4 regions of the Halanaerobium sp. ST460_2HS_T2 genome follow, and region 2 is predicted to be linked to each of the others. Evidence: riboswitches for the same ligand, from Rfam matches in the RefSeq annotation. Region 2 holds a riboswitch; each other region holds the start of a gene.
The links. A riboswitch is a leader RNA that binds a small molecule or an ion and turns the genes downstream of it on or off. The one in region 2 is predicted to bind cyclic di-GMP.
Positions count from the first base shown of each region.

Region 1 (5,678 bases), on a different contig from region 2:
TAATTTATCGAGTTCCAGTTAGAAGTGATGGCGAAAATTCAGGCATGATTTATGCTCAGATAAATTTAAGTGTTTTAAGCAGGATTTCTGATGATTCTAATCTGGGTGAAAACAGTTTTGCTTTTGTAGTTAATGATCAGGGGCAGGTGATTGGTCATCCAGATTCTGAGCTGGTTCAAAACAAAGAAAATTTGAGTAATATTTCTGTAGTTGCTGAGGTAATAAATGGAACCCAGGGAAGTGGAGAATATACATATCAGGGAGAAGACAAGTTTGCCTCTTTTACTCCAGTAGAAAGAACTGGATGGGGAGTTATTGTCCAGCTGCCTAGGGATCAGGTATTTACAGGTTTGATTGATCAGCTGATAGCAAGTTCGACTGTAATTATTATTTCGCTGGTGATAGCCTTGATTATTACTTATTTTGCTGCTGGTTATGTAACAAAGCCAATTTTAAATGCAGTTAACTTTGCTAAAAAAATTGCTGCTGGTAAATTAAATATTGAACAGCTACAGGTAAAATCTGCAGATGAAATTGGTGATTTAAGCAGAGCTCTTAATCTGATGCAGGACAATTTAAGGTCTACAATGACTGAAATTGATAGAATGTCACAGGATATCGCTTCTTCCAGTCAGGAACTTTCGGCTGCGGGAACCCAGCTCAGCCGTTCCGCTGAAGATGTTGGCTCCTCAGTACAGAATCTGGCCTCTGGTGCTGAAGAACAGACAGCTCAAATTACTGATATGAACCATAATATGGGAGAATTAAATGATCAAATAGAAGATGTGGAAAGTGCCGCATTTGAGATGGATCAGGCTTCAAAAATTGTGGATGAAAATATAGAACAGGGAAATAAAAAAGTTAACCTTACAATTACCAGAGTTAATGAAGTAAAGAGGGATTCTAATGAGGTGGCCAGCACAATTTCGGCTTTAGACAGACTATCAAAGCAGATTGGTGAGATTGTAGAGTTTATCGGAAATATTTCAGATCAAACAAATTTACTGGCACTTAATGCAGCCATTGAGGCTGCTCGCGCGGGAGAAGCTGGCAGAGGTTTTTCTGTGGTGGCTGATGAAATAAGAGAGCTTGCTGAAGAGTCTTCCGGGGCTACAGAGAGAATAACTAAAATTATTAATGAAATTCAGTCTGAAGTGGAAAAAGCAGTTTCTAGAATGGAAGAAAATGCGGAAACTGTAGAAGAAAGTGTTGATGCAATCAATAGTACTGAGGAAGTATTTGATCAAATAGAAGCAGCATCAGATCAATTTAGAACAATAGTTAAAAGGCTTAAAAGTAATGCTCAAAAAATGGCAGATAATAGTGAGTATCTAGAAAATTCAATGAGCGAGGTTGCTTCTGTAAGTGAAGAATTTGCTGCTAGCAGTCAGCAGGTTGCAGCAACCGGAGAAGAACAGCTAGCAGCTACTGAGGAAGTATCAAGCAGTGCAGAAAGGCTGGCTAAAATTGCTGAAAAACTGGAGGCTGATCTGGATCAGTTTGAGTTATAAAATTATTATTTATCTGGACAGAAAACAGGACTTTTTCGGCTGCTGAGAGATATACTTTGATTTTAACTTAAAACTTAATATATTTAACCGTCCTTTTCTGGGGCGGTTTTTCTTTATTAAAAATTACGGTTAAGACTAAAAAATTACAAATTAAAGAAATAAATACAGGAATTTAAAGGTCTATGAAGAATGAATATTATAAGTATTATCATTAAAATGATATTTCAGGGGTGAGTTTATGGATTCCATTATTAAATTTGAAAAAGATATAATAAATAGTTTATCTATAGGAATTATAGTAGCCAGTCAACAGGGAAAAATTATTTTTATTAATAAAGCTATTAGAGAGATGACCGGTTATAAAAGAACTGAGATCAAAACAATGGATGATTGGTATAAAAAAGCTTGTCCCGATCCAGAATATAGAAAGAAAGTAAAAGATTATTTTCAATATGATTCAGCAGATAATACCAGCGACAGAACATATAAGATAATAACTGCTGCTGGTGATCATAAATATTTTAATTTTCGTTATTCAAAATTAGAAAATGAAAAAATGCTTTTTGAGATTATAGATATTTCTCATCGAATAGCACAAAAAAGAGAGTTAGAAAACCAAAAATTAATTTTTGAAAATCTATTTACTAATTCACTTGAAGGAATTGTTTTATTAGATCAGAATCTAAAAGTACTTAATGCCAATAAAAAATTTGAAGAAATATTTGAAGTATCTAAGCCTGATATTCTTAATAAAAATATAAATAAAGTTGCTGTACCAAACATAGATGCGAATGTTTTAAAGCAAGCACAAGAAAAATTTAAGCATAACCAGGAGTGGGAAAGAGAAATTTCTTATACTGTTAATAATAAGATTAAATATTGTAATGTCCACGTTTTTGCGGTTGAAAATAAGAAGCATGGTGAGTTAATTTATGTCGCCCTGGATAATATAACAGAAAATAAAAAGAGAGAATTTGAGTTAAAGGAAGTTAAAGAAAGATTAGAGCTGGCTGTTGAGGGAGCCAATATCGGTGTCTGGGACTGGAATGTAGAAGAAGAATATATTCATTTCAATAAAAGCTGGGCTCAGATGCTGGGATATGAATATTCTAATCTGGGTAATGATCTTGATACCTGGTTGAAATTAGTCCACCCTGATGACAGGGACCAGGCTTTAAAAGACATAAGAGTTCATCTAAATGGTCAAAGCGAAGAATATTTTAATGAACACAGATTAAAAACTAAAAATGGCAACTGGAAGTGGATCAGAGATATCGGGAAAGTAACAGACAGAGATGAAAAAGGAAATGCTGTCCGAATTGTAGGAATCCATATTGATATAGATCAGGAAAAAAGAGCAGCAGAAGAAATCGAATATCTATCCAATCATGACGAACTGACAGGGCTTTATAATCGAAGATATTTTAATGAGGAATTAAAAAGACTGCATAATTCCAGGCAGTATCCAATCAGTATAATCATTGGCGATATGAATAAATTAAAAGATATTAATGATACTTATGGGCACAGTATGGGAGACAGGTATATTAAGAGAGCTGCTGAAGCTATTAAAAGAACTGTGCGAACCGAGGATGTTGTTGCCAGAATTGGTGGAGATGAATTTGCAGTCATTTTGCCAGAGACTGATTATTCGAAGGCAGATGATGTAGCAGAAAGAATTTTAGCAAGAATAGAAGAGGGAAATAAAATTGAAGATTTACCGGTACCGCTGACTATTGCTCTTGGTTATGAGACTACAGATTGCACCAATCAGAATCACAGCATTAAAAATATTAAGCGATGTTACAATAAAGCGGATCAGAGGATGTATGAGCAGAAATTTGCTGATAGATGTTGAAAATATTTTTGTCGAAAATAGTTACTTTATGACATAAAATAACTATTTAATTTTATATATCTATGTTATATAATTAACATAGGCTTGAATTTTAACTAAATATTGGGCAATATTATTGAAAAATAATGGCGCAAAGCTATGGGTCTAAGGAAATTGACATCTATGACTGCCAGGTTGCTTTTGATTTTTAAATATCAGAGTATCAAATAAATACTGGGCAATAAGTCTTTGGTATTTATTTTTTTATTTTAAAAGGAAAATTATTACTTTTATTAATAAAGATTACTGGTTAGTTATAGGTTTTATATAAATTAAAAGTGGAGAGTACAATTTATTAGCCGTATAATTTTATTTAATAAAAACATAAAAAGGGAGAGACAAAAATGTTTACAAGCCTAAAGGGAAAGATGACAATTATTATTGCTGTTATGATTTTAGTTTTGATGGTGGGGACTTCTATTGCATTTAATAATTTCATTAGCACTCTTATTCAGGATTCCACTGCTGACAGCTCTTTAAATAGTGCGGAGCAGAATGCTCAAATTATTTTTGAGTGGCTTTCTGGTTTAAAAGTTCAGATAGAGGATTTTGCGAATACAGAAAAAGTAAAATCTATGAACTGGTTAGAACAGACAGAATTTTTATCACAAATTAGCAATCCAAATATAGAATCAATTTTGATAGTTGATAAAACAGGAGAAGGTAACATTTTAAATGGGGGTACTATTAATATTTCTGACCGAGAATATTTTCGGGAAGTAATAAAAACAGAACAGCCAGCTATTTCTATACCGAGAAAAAGTAGAATTTCGGGAGATGAGGTCTTAGTTGTCGCAGCTCCCATTATTAATAACAATAAGCTGGCAGGAGTAATTGGAGGTACAGTAAAAAGCCAGTACTTACAGTCTTTAATTAAAAATATGGAGATTGATGGCTTTGGTTATGGCTGGATTATTGATCAGCAAAAACGTACAATTGCCCATCCGGATCAACAGTATATTGGTAATACAGATATTTTAACTGGCCAAACTGAGCTTCAAAATTTAACTGATAAAATGATAGAAGGGGGTTCTGGAACTGGAGAATATACATATAATGGAGTGGAAAAAGAATTAGCCTATGCCCCAGTTGGTCTCGAGGGTTGGGTCGTAGCTATGACTGCAGATGAGGACGATGTTTTAGCAGAATTAGTTACATCCCGAAATATGAGTATCTGGATTGCTGTAATTGCTTTAATTATCGGTATTATTATTAGCTATTTTATTGCCCGTTATATTGCCAACCCAATTCTTAAAGCGGCTGAGATGTCAGATAAAATTGCTGAAGGAAATTTGTCAGTTGCAGATATCAAAATAGCTAGAAAAGATGAAGTTGGAGTTCTGGCTTCCTCACTAAATAAAATGAAAGAGAATTTAAATGAAATAATAACTAAGGTTACAGCTATTGCTGAAAATCTTTCTGCCTCCAGTGAAGAATTATCTGCTTCCGGTGAGGAAGTGGCAACTGCAGCAGGTCAGGTTGGGCAATCGATTCAACAGGTTGCATCTGGAGCTGAAGAATAGTCAGCACAGGTAGAAGAAACCAGTGGTAAAATTAATGAGCTGATAGAACAGATAGAAAATGTTACATTGATGTCAGAAGATATGGAAAAACAGGCTGATAGAGTTATGAATAATATTAATGACGGTAATGATTCAATAGAAAACTCTGTCGATAGGATAGAAAATGTAAGAGGTAATACTAAAGAAGTAGCAAATACTATCAATAATTTAGGAGATCTGTCAAATAAAATTGGTGAGATAGTAGATTTAATTAACAATATAGCAGCTCAGACCAATCTTTTAGCTCTAAATGCTGCCATTGAGGCTGCTAGAGCAGGAGAAGCTGGTCGTGGATTTTCAGTTGTTGCAGATGAGATAAGGCAGCTGGCCGAAGAATCAGAGGATGCAACAAATCAGATTGGGGGACTGGTCAAAGAAATTCAGAGTGGAGTTGGTAAAGCTGTAAATAGAATGGATGCTACAGAGGAAGTAGTTAATGGCAGTGTCTCTGCAATCAGGAATACCGGTAAGGCATTTGAAGAAATTAATTCTGCAGCAGTACAATTAAGAGATTTAATTGAAAATATTAGTGAGAGGTCAGAAAAAGTAAGTGGAAATAGTAAAGATGTTGAAGCAACAATTAAAGAAATAGCTTCAGTCAGTGAAGAAGCAGCAAGCAATGCCGAAGAGGTAGCAGCTGCCAGTGAAGAACAGAGTGCCTCGACTGAAGAAATTGTAAGTGCATCCGAAGATTTAAGCAGAATGGCA
Region 1 covers NZ_QPJF01000013.1:18,583-24,260, reverse strand. Annotated here, with positions in the region: gene DFR80_RS07575 (methyl-accepting chemotaxis protein) at 1-1,511, shown strand, start outside; gene DFR80_RS07570 (sensor domain-containing diguanylate cyclase) at 1,750-3,369, shown strand; cyclic di-GMP riboswitch class I at 3,465-3,551, shown strand; gene DFR80_RS07565 (cache and HAMP domain-containing protein) at 3,753-4,931, shown strand; gene DFR80_RS07560 (methyl-accepting chemotaxis protein) at 5,001-5,678, shown strand, end outside.
Region 1: it holds a riboswitch for cyclic di-GMP, as region 2 does, so the genes downstream of both, DFR80_RS07565 (cache and HAMP domain-containing protein) here and DFR80_RS05965 (hypothetical protein) in region 2, are expected to answer to the same signal.

Region 2 (5,678 bases):
AGGAATAGCTGCTCAAGACTGCCGCGACTTAACTCTTTTGTACTATTAAACTGCCTGCCATTTTCTGTAACAACCCTGAAATCCTGTTGATCAAGCTCCGCAGCTGTTTTGAGATCACAGTAATGATGACTGGTAATTCTGCTTAAAATGTCAGAAGCAGGCTTTAACAATTCTGTTTCAGCTTTTTCAATCATTCGGGAACGTAACTTTTTAAGAATAAAACTAACACTTTTATTTACCGCATAACTTTGAGCCTGTTTTTCCAGCCCGGTCTGAGCCAGATCAATTTTTTGCTGAGCCGATTCTAATTTTGTGGAAGTAGATAAAGCATTAATTCTATTTTTTACAGTAGTTATTTTTTCTTCCAGTGATTCTTTCTCCTGCTTTAAATTATTTATTTGAACAGATAATGATTCTTTCTTTTTTTCTACAGCAGATTGAGATGTAAATTTATGATAAAAGCCAATAAATGTCTGATAATAATCTCTATCCTGTTTTAATTCAAAAAGAGCTGTTTTTACTGTATCAGAGGCATTTAGAGTATGTTTTAGCTGAGATTTAATTTTCCTATATTCTTCAGTCAGATCCTTTAATTCCTTAATTTTATCAAACTCACTAAATAAAATCTGATAATTTTCTATTAAATCTATTCCAGCAAAAGTATTAAAATCCAGACTGCAGTAGGATGAGCTTTCTTTGATTAAATTTTTTATTCCGGTCAAATTCATTTTTAATTTCTGTTTTTCAGTTTGGTTTTCTTCTTTTTTTATTTTAAGTTCTCTATATCTTCTTTTTTTATCACGAACTTCTCTTAAATATGAATCTATAAAAGACAGATAATCAGCTTCTGAAATCCCTAAAATTTTTGCATATTTATTTAAATCAGCTCTAACCTGCTCTAAATAAGAAGTTTTTTTCTTTAATTCGAGCTCTTTATTCTGCAGCTGGTTTTTATTTAACTGTTCTTCTTTTTCTAACTTCGATAATCTCTGTTTTTCCAGTTTAGAACTTCTATAATTTGAGCTGTAGTAAATAAAGGCTGTCAGAGCCAGCACTAAAGAAAAATATTTTAATTGCTCAATATTTATCCAAAAAGAAGACCCCAGAGTCAAAAAAGACAGGGCCAGAACAAAATAGCTCTGTTTTAAAATCAAAGAAGGTTTTTTGAAATCTATTTCTTCCAGTTCCTGTCTGTTTTCTTCGAGTTTATAGCTTAAATTTTTAAGTTCTGATTCAATTTTTTCAATATCGTAATTAAGATCTCGGTATTTTTTGAGTTTCTGATTTATATCTTTTTCTTTAATTAAATCAACTTTAATATTCTCCAGCTGCTGCAGGCCATTATTCCAGCTGGTATCTAAATTTTCTAATTCTGACAGCAATTGCTGTTTTGATTTTTCTATTTTATCCTCCTGCAGAAGATAATTTTTTATTCTTTCTTTAAGACTCTCCTCTTTTTGCTGAAATTTTCTTATTTTTTTACTTTCATGCTCCATAAAAATTAAAAATTGATCCAGATTTGTTTGCAGACCGGTATTTTCTGCATTAATTTCTGAATTATTTAACTGAGAAGAAGTTTGGAGAGAATTTTTGTTTATGACTTTATTCAATTTTTGACTCAAATTAACTATTTCTTTCAATTCAGAGTAATTATTTTTTAATAAGTCTATTAAAATATAATGGTTTTCCAGTTTTTCTATTTCCCGCCTTTTACTATTTAACTTATTCTGAAACTGACTTAAATCTTTATTTTTTTGTCTAAACTCATCAACTTCTAATAGAGCCTGATCCCTTTTTTCTTCTGCTTCTCTAATCTGATTATAATAAGGTTTAAAAGATGCTACAGTAGGATCTCCTAATTTACCGCCTATACTTTTAGCATAATTAAAATATTTATCCGCAATTTCTGGAACTTTTACCAATTCTGAAAATCCTGCTCCAAGCAAAATTGAATAAAGACGTTTTTCTTTCTTTTTTCCTTTGGCAATTTTAGCTAAATCCTGTAATTCATTCAAACTGATACTAAAAAGATGTTGATAACTCAACTGATCAAGATTATTAAATAATTCCGAAGCACTCTTTTCCTGCTGATCATCATCTATAACTTTCGGAGCTGCATATCCATCTATAAAAAGGCTAAATTTTTTATCTGCTTTTTTTAGTTCTGCTTCTATATAATAATTATCTACTGCTGGAGGAATAGAATTATCTTTTGGCAGACCAAAAGGTAAGTAGCGAAGTAATTTTAAAAAAGTACTTTTCCCGGCTCTATTTTTACCGCCAATTACCACTAAATTTTTTGAAATCCCCTCTAAATTCTGGTTATTAAAAATACCAAAATCTCTAATATATATTTTCTTATAATACATTTAATCGCCATCCTCAATTAACTCTGAAATTATAATTCTTTCTACTTCGGATAAAATTTCACGCTGCAGCTTTTTCTCTGGATAAAATTTATAGTTTTCTCTATCTTCATTATCCTGATTTCCCTGCCAGATCTGTCCCCATTCTGCTAGCAGTTCCTGATTAAGTTCTGCATCAGTAAGGCTTTCCTCAATTAATTCTTTTATATTTTGGTAAAGTGGGTTATTATTTTTTAAACTTTTCAGATCAGGTAATGTTTTAGCAGTTCTAAAAATAAGAGAATGGATCCAAACAACAGGATAATGTCTGTAATTTTGCTGACGAAAATAATTGACTAAACTTGCTTCGAGCTCTTCTCTGTTATTTTCAACATGCTGATGCAGTTCTGTCCGCCCTTCAATCAGCAGACGAATAATAACTGCTTTAATCTGAAAATTTTTATTTCTGTTTTGGTTTGTTATTTTATCTCTCATTTTGTTAATTTCATCAGTAATTAAATTTTGAAGTTGACTTATATTTTTTAATCCTTCTTTTTCTAAATTAATTTTAAGTTTTAGATAGATAACAGGCGCCAGCGAAATAAACTTTTCTTTACTATTTAAATTTTTATCAACCTCAACCAGAATTACTCCTTTATTACCTTCCTCGCTGATGTTATGAGCCTGCAGAGTTCCCGAAAAATAAATGGCAGGTTGCTGATTTATTTTTTGATACTGATGTAAATGTCCGAGAGCCCAGTAATCAATATCATCTTTTGTAAGTAGTTCACCTTTATTAACTGGAACATAGTGGTTATTATCCTTGCTCAGTGCTGTGTGCAGTAGCCCAATATTAAAAATAGAACTATCAGGAGCAGTATAAAAATTGTACATTGTTCTTGACTCAAATTTTTGTCTGTATGATTGACCTATAATTCTGGCAGCTGTTATTCCTTCTTTTTGATATTCTTTTACTTCTACTTCTTCGCTAGAAAAATAATGTACATTTTCTGGAAGTTCAAAAACCTCGTTTTCCATACCAGCGGGATCATGATTACCAGAAATCAAGTAAATATCTATTCCTTTTTCTTTTAAAAACTGAGTCTGATTTAAAAAAAATCGGCTGGCCTTAACTGAACGTGCCTCCCGATCATAGAGATCACCAGCAACTACAATAAAATCAACTTCTTCATTAACGGCCAATTCAACTAAGTTCTCAAAAGCTATTTTGCCGGCATTAGAAAATAAATTTTTATGATTAGAATTATTTATTCCATTACAGCTTAATTCTTTTCCAAGATGAACATCTGCTGTATGTATAAATTTAATTGGTTTCGGCATTACACTCCTCCAGTCTTAGCTGTAGTCTCTTTCAGTTCTGTTTTCCCATTTTACAAAAAACCAACTAAAAACAAAAATCTGTACTGTAATTTCCGGCAGTCCAATTAAATGTTCGACCAGAGACATCTTTGTATAAATCATTCCTTCTATTGAACCCGGGATTGGCGCTACTGAGCCAATTAGAGAAAATCCCCAGATCAAAAAAAACATTTTCACCCAGGCATAATCACTTTTAATTAAAGTATTATAAAAAGGGTATAAAATAAAAGCAAAAAAAGCTCCTCTAAAAATTTGAAAAACAGGTGCCAGCCTGACAATTGTGGAATCGGGTGAACGAAAATTAGAAAATGCATCCATCGTAATAAAAGCACTGGCATAATTCTGAAGATTTTTAAATACTACACTGATAAAAACATATGTTATAACATGGACCAGTATAAAACGAATTGTAAAATATACAAATCTCTTAGAAGGTTTTAACATCTTATTCCCCTTTTTCTTAAATATTTTTGAATATAATAGAAAAACTAGTCTCTTAATATTAATTCTATATAAAAGAATTAAATCCTGTAAATTATTTTATATGTAAAGCAGTTACATTGACTTGTCCAAATTTTAGGAATATAATTAGTTTATAATTAAGGAGAAGCAAAAATAGCTAAGCATTTGTAAAAATGCGGCGCAAAGCCATGGACCCATTCAGGGCCGCCAGGCTGCCAGATCTCCTCCCTGGAGTAAGGTCTTTTAAAAGGAGGTAAGCTCATGAAAAATTGGAATCGTGTGCTGGCAGTTTTTTTGATTTTAGTTCTAATCTTTAGTATCACTTTAACCGCTCTGGCTGTTGTTGTCAATCCTCCTGATGATCCTGAAGAACCAGAACCACCTTCCAAAGACAAAGGGAATAATGGAATTGGAAATGGTATTGATCCTCAACCACCTGGAGATCCCAAAGAAAATGATACAGATGAAAGTAATTTACCTCCAGGTCAGTTAAAAAAAATTAAATAAAATTTAATTAGCCTGTAGAGTTTTAATTCTACAGGCTCTTTTTAGAAGCAGGCTATTTAAACTTAATAAATTATAATCAATAAATACTATAATCAGTAAATAATTCTCTTAATTATTTACTCTTGTCCTCAAAACTTTCACCAAAGGTTAATTCCTCAGCCAGATCACCGACATAAGGAAGTTTAAATATTTCTCCATTATAAGCCTTATACATTAATAAAAGCCAGAGAATTGTACCCACAAATGTTATTAATGAAGAAATCAGAATTCCAATTAATGGAATTACAAGCACCAGTGATGAAGCAATAAATAAAGAAAAAAAGGTAATCAGTGACTGCATTGCATGAAAACGAACATGATTATTGTCTTTTTCTATAAATAGAAAGATTAAACCTGTTACCCAGATACCGGCATAAGCCAGAATGGCTTCTACATTTTCATCAAGACCGAGACTGGTTTTTTTATGATACATAATATTTGAGATTATTATCTTTCAAAAAATACTAGATAAAATCTCTATCCCCCTTTTTTCTATAATTTTTATTCAGAAAATTTAATTATTTCTTATATTTATATTTTAACACAAAATATAAAAATTAAAAAGCAGTTTAGCAGGTTAAAAAACCGCCTCAAATTTCTTAAAAGAGGCGGCCGCTAATTTTATATTCCATTTAGATGATAACTTTTAGTTTACTCTAATTCCAGAATTAATTCTCCAGATTCAAGCTGCTGTCCCGCTGCAGCATGGATTGCAGCCACAGTACCATTAGTTGGAGCAGTAATATTAGTCTCCATCTTCATGGCTTCCATAATTACAAGACTCTGATTTTTCTCAACTTCTTCCCCTTCTTCAACTAAGATTTCAACAATATTACCGGGAAGACTGGCTCCAATTTCCAATTCATTTTTAGGATCAGCCATCTGCTTGGAGCTTACATCAGAGGCAGCAGTACTTGCCTCATCATAAACTTTAATTTCTCTTCT
Region 2 covers NZ_QPJF01000009.1:63,770-69,447, reverse strand. Annotated here, with positions in the region: gene DFR80_RS05980 (AAA family ATPase) at 1-2,369, opposite strand, end outside; gene DFR80_RS05975 (DNA repair exonuclease) at 2,370-3,686, opposite strand; gene DFR80_RS05970 (hypothetical protein) at 3,702-4,169, opposite strand; cyclic di-GMP riboswitch class I at 4,333-4,407, shown strand; gene DFR80_RS05965 (hypothetical protein) at 4,449-4,694, shown strand; gene DFR80_RS05960 (DUF4870 domain-containing protein) at 4,807-5,166, opposite strand; gene DFR80_RS05955 (pyruvate carboxylase) at 5,385-5,678, opposite strand, start outside.

Region 3 (5,678 bases), on a different contig from region 2:
CTTACTAAACCTTCCTGATTCAGCTTTTTTAAACCCTGATTAACAGAAGATGCTGCTATGTGCAGTCTGTTTGCAATATCTGTCACTCTAGCTGAGCCATTTTCTTTAATTAAATCGAAAATAGCTTCTAAATAATCTTCCAGTGATTCTGATAGATTCAACTTTACTTCCAATTTTTTCTCCCCCGTTTTTAGGTTAACCTAAAAATATACTAAAAAAATTATGAAACTGGATATACTTTATTATTTTTAAATGAAAACGATTCTCAACTTCAAGTAAAATTATATATAAACAAATTACTTTTGTCAAGAATATATTATAAAAAAATATCTATCAGGCCTGTTATTGCAGCTATCAGTAATTATTACTGATAGCTGCAAATGTTTTAAATCTCCTGTTACAATTTGATGCTGAAGCGCAAAAAAGTTTTAAAATATGTTTTTAATCTTTTTCTAATCTTTATTTAAAGTTTTTTTAATAATCCACTGGTATTATATAATTGTAGCAAAGAAATAAACTTTGTTATCCCCTTTTTGAAGCTGTTGCAGAGGACAGCTTTAAGCATAGATAAAAGTAATAGATACTTTTCTCCTTGTTTTACCCACCTTTTTCCCGAGGTGGGTTTTTTCATTTTAAAAAAAATTCTCTATCTTTATATTTATTAAATAAAAGATAGAGAACTAATTTAAATATTTTACTGTATATTTAATTTATTAATTGTTTCTTCGATTTTTCCTTTTTTAAATGGTTTAACTATAAAATCTTTAGCTCCAGATTTTATTGCTTCCAGTACAATCTTTTTTTGCCCCATTGCACTGCAAATTACAACTTGAACATCAGAATCAATTTTTTTTAGCGTTTTGACCGCTTCAATACCATCCATTTCGGGCATCGTGATGTCCATAAAAACTATATCGGGATCCAGTGATTTATATTTATCAACTGCTATTTTCCCATTTTCTGCTTCACCAACAATTTCATGTCCAAATTCCTTTAGAATTTGTTTGAGCTTTAAACGCATAAATGCTGTATCATCTACCACCATTACCTTTGCCAAATTAATCACTCCTATTCTTATTGTTATATAGTTATAGATTAAATAATTTCTCCAATTTAATCTATTTCTAATCTTACTTTAAAGGTTTTTTAATAAATAATTGTTACTATAAATATAGAAAAGATAAATACTTTATTTATCCCCTTTTTAAGCTGTTGCAGAGGACAGCTTTAAGCATAGATAAAAGTAATAGATACTTTTCTCCTTGTTTTACTCGCCTTTTTCCCGAGGCGAGTTTTTTCATTTTACATAAAATTTCTTTACTGATATCAGGATTATATAAAACTTTCGATATAAGTGGGGGATGATTTCAATTAAATTTATTTCTTTTTTGATTTGTTTTTTGCTTTATTAGCATACATTCTTTTATCTGCTTTTCTAAAAACTTCTTCTAAAGATATCTCTTCACTTTTCTTTACTGCATATCCAATCGAAATAGAAAAAATTTCTATTAGATTTTTTTGCTTTAAATAATCGCTTTCTTTTTCTTTAATTCGATTACATATTTTTTCAGCTTCATCGGAGTCGGTCTCCGGTAAAATAAGAGCAAACTCATCTCCTCCAATTCTTGCAGCGATATCAATCCCTCTAATTGATTCTTTAATCATCTGAGCTGCAGTTATTATATAATTATCACCCTGCTGATGGCCAAAATTATCATTAACATATTTTAAATTGTCAAGATCAGCTATTAAAATTGCTACCGGTAACTTTCTGCTCGAATCCAGGCGCTCCATTTCATTTTCAAAATACCTTCTATTATAAAGTTCAGTCATTTCATCATGTAAAGAAAGATATTTAATTTCTCTTTCCTTTTTTTTATTCTCTGTAATATCTAGTGAAGAACCTACAATTTTTTCTACCTCTCCCTTATTAATTACTGGCGTTAGTTTAGTTAACCATACTCTTTTACCCGCTGGTAGAGTAAGCTCTTCTTCATAACTAATACTGCTTTTTTTATCCAAACAGCGTCTATATTTTTTTTCTAATTCAGGTCCTACCTTTTCCCCAAAAATTTCGATCGGTGTTTTACCAGCAACTTCTTTAGTTTTTAACCCTGTTGCTTTTTCATGAAAGCTGTTTAAACGCTGATATCTAAATTTACCACTCTCAACATTAATTAGAAAAATTGCATTCTCAACATTAGATAAAATAGTTTCGTATTCCCTGGATAATTTTTTTAATTTTAAACTATTCTCTTTACGCTCAGAAATATCTCTCACACTTACTATTATTCGCTTCAGGCTATCTCGGTTACGCCTGAGTTCATTCTCTAAAATATTGTGATTTGTAATATCTTTTGCCTGACAAAAAATATTTTCTACATCACCAGGATCTTTTCCCAGAAATTTTGCATAACTCAAATTTGCCATTTTATAAGTATATGGGTCTTTATAATAACAGATTTTCTGTTCAAGATTATTAACAATATTTTCATTAACCTTTTTTTCGATCAAATTATCTACTGCTCTTTTACTCATTAAAAAAATGGACCTCCTTCAATATCCACTCAACTTAAAACAATAAGTTCAGTAAAAAAATTAAATTTTTATTATTTAATCAAAAATAGCCAGCAATAAAAATCACTGGCTATTAATTCCCGAGGCAGATCTGACAATCATAGATAATATTAACATCCTTAGACTCAGATTTTTGCGTCACAGCCTTTCGACTATTTTGCCTTTAAATAAATTATTAGATTTTAAAGTAATTACTACTATTATATAAATATTCAAGATTAAAATAAAAATCCCTTTTTAAAAGTCAATTTTTTCTAAAGATGAATATTTATATCATTATAAAGCATTATTTTTAATAACTTTTAAACAAAAATAAAAATTCCCCATTCTTATCTTAATGGCTGAGTAGGGACCATTAAAAAGAATGGAGAATTGATTAGGGAAATTTATATTAACCCAGCATAAACTGGGTTTTTCTAATAATTATCTTTTCCAAATAACTACTTATAACAACAAAATAAATTTAATCTAAAATAAAGTGAATTTAGTGTCTAAAATGCCTTTTGCCAGTAAAGACCATTGCAATTCCCAATTTGTTACAGGCTGCAATTACCTTCTCATCTCTGATTGAACCCCCCGGCTGAATTATTGCTTTAATGCCAAGTTCGGCAGCTTTTTCTACTGCATCAGGGAATGGGAAAAACGCATCAGAAGCAACAACTCCACCTTCCTGGCGGCCTTCAGCTTTACGGCCGGCAATAATCATTGAGTCAACTCTGCTCATCTGACCGGCACCAACACCAACTACCATCTCATCTTTAGCCATTACAATTGCATTTGATTTAACATGTTTAACTACCTTCCAGGAAAATAATAGGTCTTTTATCTGCTCTTCAGTTGGAGCTTTTTCGGTCACTACTTTAAGATCCTCAGCAGCAGTCTGAGCTAAATCTCTATCCTGAACTAAAAGACCCCCTGTTACCTTTTTCATACTGTAGCCAGGTTTTTCTCTATTAATAGAAAGCTCACCGGTTTTTAAAATCCTCATTTTTTCAGATCTAGCTTTAAGAATTTCTAATGCCTCTTCTTCATAATCGGGAGCTATAACAACTTCTATAAACTTATCCTGATCAGCAATTTCTTTAGCTGTTTCAGTATCAATTTTTCTATTTACTGCCACAATTGAACCAAAAGCAGATAATGGATCTCCTGCATGGGCATTAACAAAAGCATCTTTAAGCGTATTAGCTGTTGCCATACCACAGGGATTAGCATGTTTAATTACGGCAGCTGCTGGCTTAGCTTCAAATTCTTTTACAAGTTCTAAAGCACCATCTGTATCATTAATATTATTATAGGACATTCCTTTGCCGTGCAGTTTTTCTGCTGTCGAAATTGAAGGTTCATTCTGCTCTGCTTCTAAGTAAAATGCAGCTTTTTGATGAGGGTTTTCTCCATAGCGAAGATCTTCTCTCTTATCATAACGGTCAAGAAGTGTCTCAGGTAATTGCTGTTTTTCTTCTTCGTCCATTACAATTTCACCTAAATACTTCTGTATTCTCTGATCATACTCTGCTGTATGATGAAAAGCCTTATAGGCCAGCTTTAATTTTTTAGTTTTTGTTAAAGCACCACTGCCAACCTTCATCTCTGCTAAAAGTTCATCATAATCAGCCGGGTCTACCACAACAGCTACATCATTATTATTTTTGGCAGCAGAACGGATCATCGTTGGTCCACCAATATCAATATTTTCTATTGCTTCTTCTAAAGTAACATCATCTTTAGCAATTGTTTCTGCAAAAGGATAGAGGTTACAGACAACTAAATCTATGGGTTCAATGTTTTGAGCAGCGATTTCTTTTAAATGCTCATCATTATCTCTGACTGCTAAAATCCCACCATGAACTGCTGGATGGAGAGTCTTAACTCTTCCGTTCATCATCTCTGGAAAATCAGTAACCTGATCAATATCAGTTACCTCAATATCATTTTCTTTTAAGAGTTTACCAGTTCCACCTGTTGAAATAATCTCTACTCCAAATTCTTTTAGACCTGCTGCAAAATCTACAATACCTTTTTTATCTGATACACTTAACAATGCTCTTTTAATTTTAGACAAAGTTATTTTTCCTCCTTTAAGATTCTAACTTTTCGTCCTTCAATTTTTACTCTGCCCTCTGCAATTAACTTAACTGCTTCAGGGTAGATCTTATGTTCTTTTTTTAAAATCCTTGCTGCCAGATCATCAGCACTATCATTTTCTTTTACTTCCACTACTTCCTGCAAAATAATAGGACCTGTATCCATCCCCTGATCAACAAAATGAACTGTACAGCCGCTGTATTTGACCCCATAATCAACTGCCTGTTTCTGGGCATTCAGACCTTTAAATGCAGGTAAGAGTGAAGGATGAATATTAATGATCTGATTTTTAAATTCTTTAACAAATAATGGTGATAAAATTCGCATATAACCAGCAAGAACTATTAAATCTGCACTGGTTTCTTTTAAAAGATCAATCAGCTCTTTTTCGTAATCAGCCTTAGTTTCAAAGTGGGAAGGATTTATAAAAACATTCTCCACTCCTTCATGTTCAGCCCTCTTTAAGGCTCCAGAATCCTGGCGGTCACTAATTAAAATCTTTATTTCAGCTTCAATGTCTCCACTTTTTATATTATCAATTATTGATTGAAAATTTGAGCCTCTACCTGAGGCAAAAACAGCTATTTTAAGCATTTTTGCACCTTCTTTATTTTATTTCGAGAGATGTGTCTTGAGCTCCTGCTTTAATTTCACCAATCAGGTAGGCTTCTTCTCCCATTTCTGTGAGTTCTTTCAGTATTTTTTCTTTATCATTTTTATCAATAACAAGGGTCATTCCAATTCCCATATTAAATGTTCGATACATTTCTCTTTCTTCAATCTCTCCTGCCTGCTGAATAAGCTTAAAAATCTGCTGTGGCTCCCATCTGTCTTTTTTAATTTCAGCTTTTAAACCGTCTGGCAGAATTCGGGGTAAGTTCTCAATTAAGCCACCACCTGTAATATGAGCAATTCCCTTTAACTTAAATTCCTCCAGCAGAGCCATTACAGTTTTAACATAAATTTTAGTGGGAATAAGCAATTCTTCCCCTAAATTATTTTTTAAACCTTCAACT
Region 3 covers NZ_QPJF01000001.1:183,042-188,719, forward strand. Annotated here, with positions in the region: gene DFR80_RS00840 (DtxR family transcriptional regulator) at 1-173, opposite strand, end outside; gene DFR80_RS00845 (response regulator) at 695-1,057, opposite strand; gene DFR80_RS00850 (sensor domain-containing diguanylate cyclase) at 1,378-2,538, opposite strand; cyclic di-GMP riboswitch class I at 2,659-2,749, opposite strand; gene purH (bifunctional phosphoribosylaminoimidazolecarboxamide formyltransferase/IMP cyclohydrolase) at 3,062-4,639, opposite strand; gene purN (phosphoribosylglycinamide formyltransferase) at 4,642-5,256, opposite strand; gene purM (phosphoribosylformylglycinamidine cyclo-ligase) at 5,270-5,678, opposite strand, start outside.
Region 3: it holds a riboswitch for cyclic di-GMP, as region 2 does, so the genes downstream of both, DFR80_RS00850 (sensor domain-containing diguanylate cyclase) here and DFR80_RS05965 (hypothetical protein) in region 2, are expected to answer to the same signal.

Region 4 (5,678 bases), on a different contig from region 2:
GACTCTGACTGCGGATGATGGCTGCTACCTTGCTTCCGTGAGAGCTATTTGGCTGAATTTTAAGAGCAGGACTATTGAGAAATTCTTTTTCAACTTCAGAATCCAAAATAAATATTTTAACCGAATTGCTGCTCAATAACTTATCTTTTAGAAAAAAGGAGGTAATAAAGATAACCAGGATAATTAATAGAAAAATCAGTGGTTTTTTGATAGCAGTTCCTCCTTTCAGTATTAGCTAGACTAATTATAACATAGATTAAATCAAATGATTAATATAAAAAAATTAAAAACCAAACAAGGAAATCGGTTTACTATCTTTAATATAATATAATAGGAAAGAAAATTTTTGAAAATTTAAGGACGTGGATTAGTTTTAAAAAGACAAGAAATTTAAAGGAGGAATAAAGATGATTCCAACACGCAAATTGAAGACAGGTGATGAGATTCCAGTAATTGCTTATGGAACCTGGGATATTGCAGAAGAAAATGTGGGAGAAAAAGTTGAAATTGCTCTTAAGGAAGGTTATAATCACATTGATACTGCTGAGGGCTACCATAATGAAGCTGGAATTGGTGAAGTGTTAAAAAATTATGACCGAGATGAGTTATTTATTACTTCAAAAGTTTTACCATCTAATTTAAATTATGAAAGTGTTATTAAGGCCTGTAAAAGATCTCTAAAAAAATTAGGAACTGACTATCTGGACCTTTATTTAATTCACTGGCCAAATCCTGCTATCTCTTTAAGAGAAACTCTGCAGGCAATGAAGTATTTATCTGATGAAGGTCTGGTTAAAAATATTGGAGTCAGTAATTTTTCGGTTTATCAATTAAAAGTTGCTTTAAAGATTACTCAGGTACCAATTACTGTCAATCAGGTTGAATTTCATCCCTGGTTGTATCAAAAAGAACTGCTTGAAGTATGTGATCAAAATGACGTTATTCTTGAAGCATCTGCACCACTTGCCAGAACTGAGGTATTAAAAGATGAGACAATTTTAGAGCTTGCTGATAAATATGATAAATCACCTGCTCAGATTGTCCTAAAATGGGAACTGCAGAAGGGAATTGTACCACTTCCTAAATCAAAAAGTAAAGCTCACATTGCTGAAAACTTAGAGCTCTTTGATTGGGAACTCAAAGCAGATGATATGGCAAAAATTGATAATATTGATACAGAGAAAAGAGTTTACATGATCACTCTTGATGATGAAACCTATGGAATTAGTTCCTAAATATTTTAAATAAGAGCTTAAATATTGCTTTAGATTGGATATTAGATGGGCGGTTTTTGCTGCTCTCTAATATCTTTTTTTATTGAAAAGAATTTTACTATGGAGTGAAATATATTCTTAGAAAAAGCCCACTTTATTGAAAAGTGGGCTAGTTAAGTTAATTAAAATTTATTCTGCTTCAGGACCAAAGTTTTCAAAAACGAGCAGCATATTTTTCATTTCAAAGTAGAATGTGTGACATGAAATAGTAGAACCAGAAATTATGTCTACTTCTGGATCAAATGAACTTTTAAGACTTAAACCATAATATCTGCTTAAAAACTCTTCCTGCTTCATTTCTGGATGATGGTCATTTGCATCAAGAGGTTTCCATTTTTTGATTACCGCCATGCTTTCTTCAGTCTTAGAATTATTTGCCATACCAATTACAGCAATAAAATCTTCTGGATGAGAATAGATAATTGTATTTACCCAGCTACCATAACCAATAAGTTCTCCCTCTTTGTAAAGAGGTACAAATGGGTACTTAACTTCATTTCTTTCTGGATAGAAGATATCCCCAGCTTCATCAGCATCAGCTAATTCTAATAAAGAATTTACGTAATCATCAATTGTCCTGCCGGTAGAGATTTCCTGCTTTTCTCCTCCACCAACAACATTAAGAGTGTGGGCTGTAGCAAAAGCCATTCCTGAGAATGCTAAGACTAAAACCAGAATCATTGAGATAACTAAACTTTTTTTCATTTTTTTACCCCCTAATAAATTTTTAGATATAAGATGTGAAAATATAAATTGTTATGTTATATATATCACAATAAAAATTATAGCACTTAAGTTATTACTTGTCAATAGTTTCACAAGATTAAATTTGAATTATTATCAGAAAAAAATATTCAAAAAGAATATTTAATCAGAATAAATGAAAAAATCTGAAAATAAAGAAGGATTTTTAATATTTGTATTGAATAAAATATAATAGACAGACATCAGTCGTCTGACAAACTAAAATTTTTAAAGGAGGAGTTAAGATTTATGCTTAAAAAGTCAAAAAGATTAATGGTGGTAGCTTCATTATTTCTGATTTTTTCTCTTGTTTTTACTGCAGCGGCTCAGGCTGAGGTAAAGAATATCATTTTAATGATTGGTGATGGTATGGGAATCGGCCAGATGGACATGACTAGATATATGGCTGGAGACAAGGATTATAAACTTGAAATGATGAAGATGCCCAATGTTGGTCTTATGATGACCAGTTCTACAGAAGGGGTTACTGATTCTGCTGCCGCTGGTACAGCGATGGCTACAGGTAATAAAGTATACAATGGTGCTGTGGCTATGAATAAAAATGGAGCAGAGTTGGATTCTGTATTGGATTTTGCTGAAGTAAGAAACAAAGCGACAGGGATTATAAGTACCAATATGGTTACAGATGCTACTCCAGCTACTTTTGCTGCCTCTGTTAAAGATCGCGGTATGGGGGGAGAAATTGCAAAACAGATTTTAGATAACGATGTAGACGTTGTTCTTGGTGGTGGACGAGAAGATTTTATGAAAGAAGAAGCCGGCGAAGATTTAATAGCAAAGGCTAAAAAAATGGGTTATCAGTATGTAACAGATAAGGAACAATTAAAAAGAGTAATGCCAATGAATGGTAAAGTGCTTGGCCTGTTTAATGATTCTTATATGAATTATATCAAGGATCGTGATGATCTAGATTCAAAAGAACCAAGTCTTTTAGAAATGACTACAAAAGCGATTGATGTTCTTTCTGAAGATGAAGATGGATTTTTCTTGATGGCAGAAGGAGCAAGAATTGACCATGCAGCTCATGCAGCAGATGTACCGGGAGTTGTAGCAGAAACTCTTGATTTTGATGCAAGCATAAAATATGCTGTTGACTGGGCCAGAGAAAATGGGAATACAATGGTGGTTGTTGTTGCAGACCATGAAACTTTAGGATTTTCTGTAACTGAACCTATTAATAAAGAAGCTCTAATGAATATTGAAGTCTCTCCGGAATATATGGCTGGTAAATTAGTTGAAACTGAATCTGGAAATGCATATACAATTGATAGTATTCAGCGCGTATTTAAAGAATATGCTAATCTTGAATTAACTGAAAAAGAAGCTAGAGAGTTTAATAGTAATATTGTAAATGAAGATGATGGTTCACTTTATTATCAATATAAAGTAGGCTGGCAAATCGGATCAATTATTGCTGAAAAAAATAATGTTGGCGTAGTTGCTGCAGATGTACGGGCAAAATCTGATACTGGTGGACATACACTTAATTCAGTTCCAATTTTCGCTTTTGGACCTGAGACTGAAGATTTCAATGGAGTTATCCAAAATACTGAATTCTCCAAAGTACTATTTGAAGCAATGCGTCCGTAAAATAAATAGATAATCTATAAAATAATAGTTTTACTCAAAAGTGGCAGATTCTAATCTGCCACTTTTAAATTTTATAACTATATAAGATTGCTGTCAGAAATTATAACTTGACAAAAATTTACTAATCTTGATATAATTAAGGTTAATAAAGAGTTAGAAACTCTTTTTAATAAAGGTAAACTTATCGTGAGGTAAGGACACAAAGCTGAGGATCTCAATTTGAGATAGCCGGCTGCTAAAAGGAGGATAAAATGAAGCTTAAATTTCGAGTGATAAGTGGAATTAGTTTAATGTTTATGATTTTATTTCTGAATTTTTTTCTTACTACTGATTATGTTGAAGCTGCTGCTAAAAAGAAGAATTTAATTGAACGAAGTGTTCAGACTGAAGCCAGGATTCCGGTTTTTCAGAGAGTAGAAGTAGTTGATAAAGCTGATATCGACTATACTTTTTTGATGGCAAATTACAGTGGAAGTAGAGAAATCATTATCGAAGATGGATTAAGTATTGAAATTCTAAGTAATGCTGATTGGTATCTCCGGTTAAATAATAGAAATTTAAATACCACTGTTATGATAAAAAAAGCTGATCAAAGTGATTTTGAGTGGCAAAAATTGAATTCAACCACAGCTAAATTTAGAGGAGAAAAAGGTGTCAGACAGATAAGTTTTGATTTAAAGTTTATTTTAGATCCTGATTATAGAGCTTCAGTTAATAATTTGGAACTTGATTTAAGACACAGTATTACTCCTGTTTTATACTAAAATAAGTAATCAAAATACCTTCAGGTAGATAGTTCTTTTAGTTAGACTTTCTACCTGGAGGTATTATATTAAATCAATTATTTTTGTTTTTCAGTTTGTTTAAAAGGTTGCCTACTCTTTTTTGGGCAGCCTTTTTTTCATTTTTGTTGAGTTCAAATTCAATATTTAAAATACTTCCTTCCTCAGTTCCTTCTGGTAGCTCACTTAAGGGAAGATAAAAGTCTAACTTTTCTTCCGGGCGAATCAATAATCTTGCTTTTTCTGCTTCAATTTTATCAACAGTTACCTTCATCAAATCATCCTTTCTTTATTTTTTAATTTACAGTAATTTTGTTCTGCCAGTGTTTAAATTTTTCTTCACCAATACCATCGACTTCTTTAATTTCTTCAATTTTTTTAAAATAGCCATTCTTTTCTCGATAACTGATTATCTTTGCGGCTGTTGCCGGTCCAATACCCCAGAGCCTGTCTAAACTAGTTTCGCTGGCTGTATTAATATTAATTAAACTGTTATATTTCTCAGCAGCAGCTGATTTAGTTTCGGAATAAGTTTTGCTATTTTTTAGATCAGTAATTTGATCAACTTTGACTGTATAATTGTTTCCATCAGCTGTAACTACAATATTACCATTTAAGTCGTTTCTGTAAACCCGGGCTCCTAATTTTTGATAAAGTTCCACAATCTCTGCTGCTGGATGATCATAATGATTATCAGCCCCTACCTGAATAACTGCCAGTTCAGGTTCTAAACTGTTAATCCAGCTTTTTAAACCGGAAGTTTTACTTCCATGATGAGGTACCTTGATCAAATTCACCTGAAGTTCAGGATATTCAGACAGCAGTTTATTTTCAACTTTTTTTTCTATATCTCCAGTAAATAAGAATTTCTGGGTATCATATTCAAGTACAAAGACCAGCGAGGAATTATTTAAACTATAATTCTCTAATGATTCCTCAGGATGAAGAAATGTAATTTTACTTTCACCAATTTCAAATTGATCCCCACGTCGGGGTGTTTTAAAATTAATATTCTCCTGATCGATTTTGAGCAGATAGTTCTCATAAGTTTGAGATGTATGTATTTTACCGCTGTCCAGTACAGTTTTCACTTCAAAGCTGTTAATTATATCAACCAGCCCCCCTATATGATCAGCATGGGGATGGGTACTAATAATATAATCCAGTTTTTTAACTTTCTGTTCCTTTAGATAGCTAATAATCCTGGCAGTTATACTATCTGTCCGGTCACCACCATCAATCAGTATATTCTGTCCTCCTGCTTCTT
Region 4 covers NZ_QPJF01000007.1:57,544-63,221, reverse strand. Annotated here, with positions in the region: gene DFR80_RS04840 (S8/S53 family peptidase) at 1-106, opposite strand, end outside; gene DFR80_RS04835 (aldo/keto reductase) at 408-1,235, shown strand; gene DFR80_RS04830 (hypothetical protein) at 1,404-1,979, opposite strand; gene DFR80_RS04825 (alkaline phosphatase) at 2,268-3,629, shown strand; cyclic di-GMP riboswitch class I at 3,794-3,869, shown strand; gene DFR80_RS04820 (hypothetical protein) at 3,881-4,393, shown strand; gene DFR80_RS04815 (DUF3006 domain-containing protein) at 4,467-4,685, opposite strand; gene DFR80_RS04810 (MBL fold metallo-hydrolase) at 4,708-5,678, opposite strand, start outside.
Region 4: it holds a riboswitch for cyclic di-GMP, as region 2 does, so the genes downstream of both, DFR80_RS04820 (hypothetical protein) here and DFR80_RS05965 (hypothetical protein) in region 2, are expected to answer to the same signal.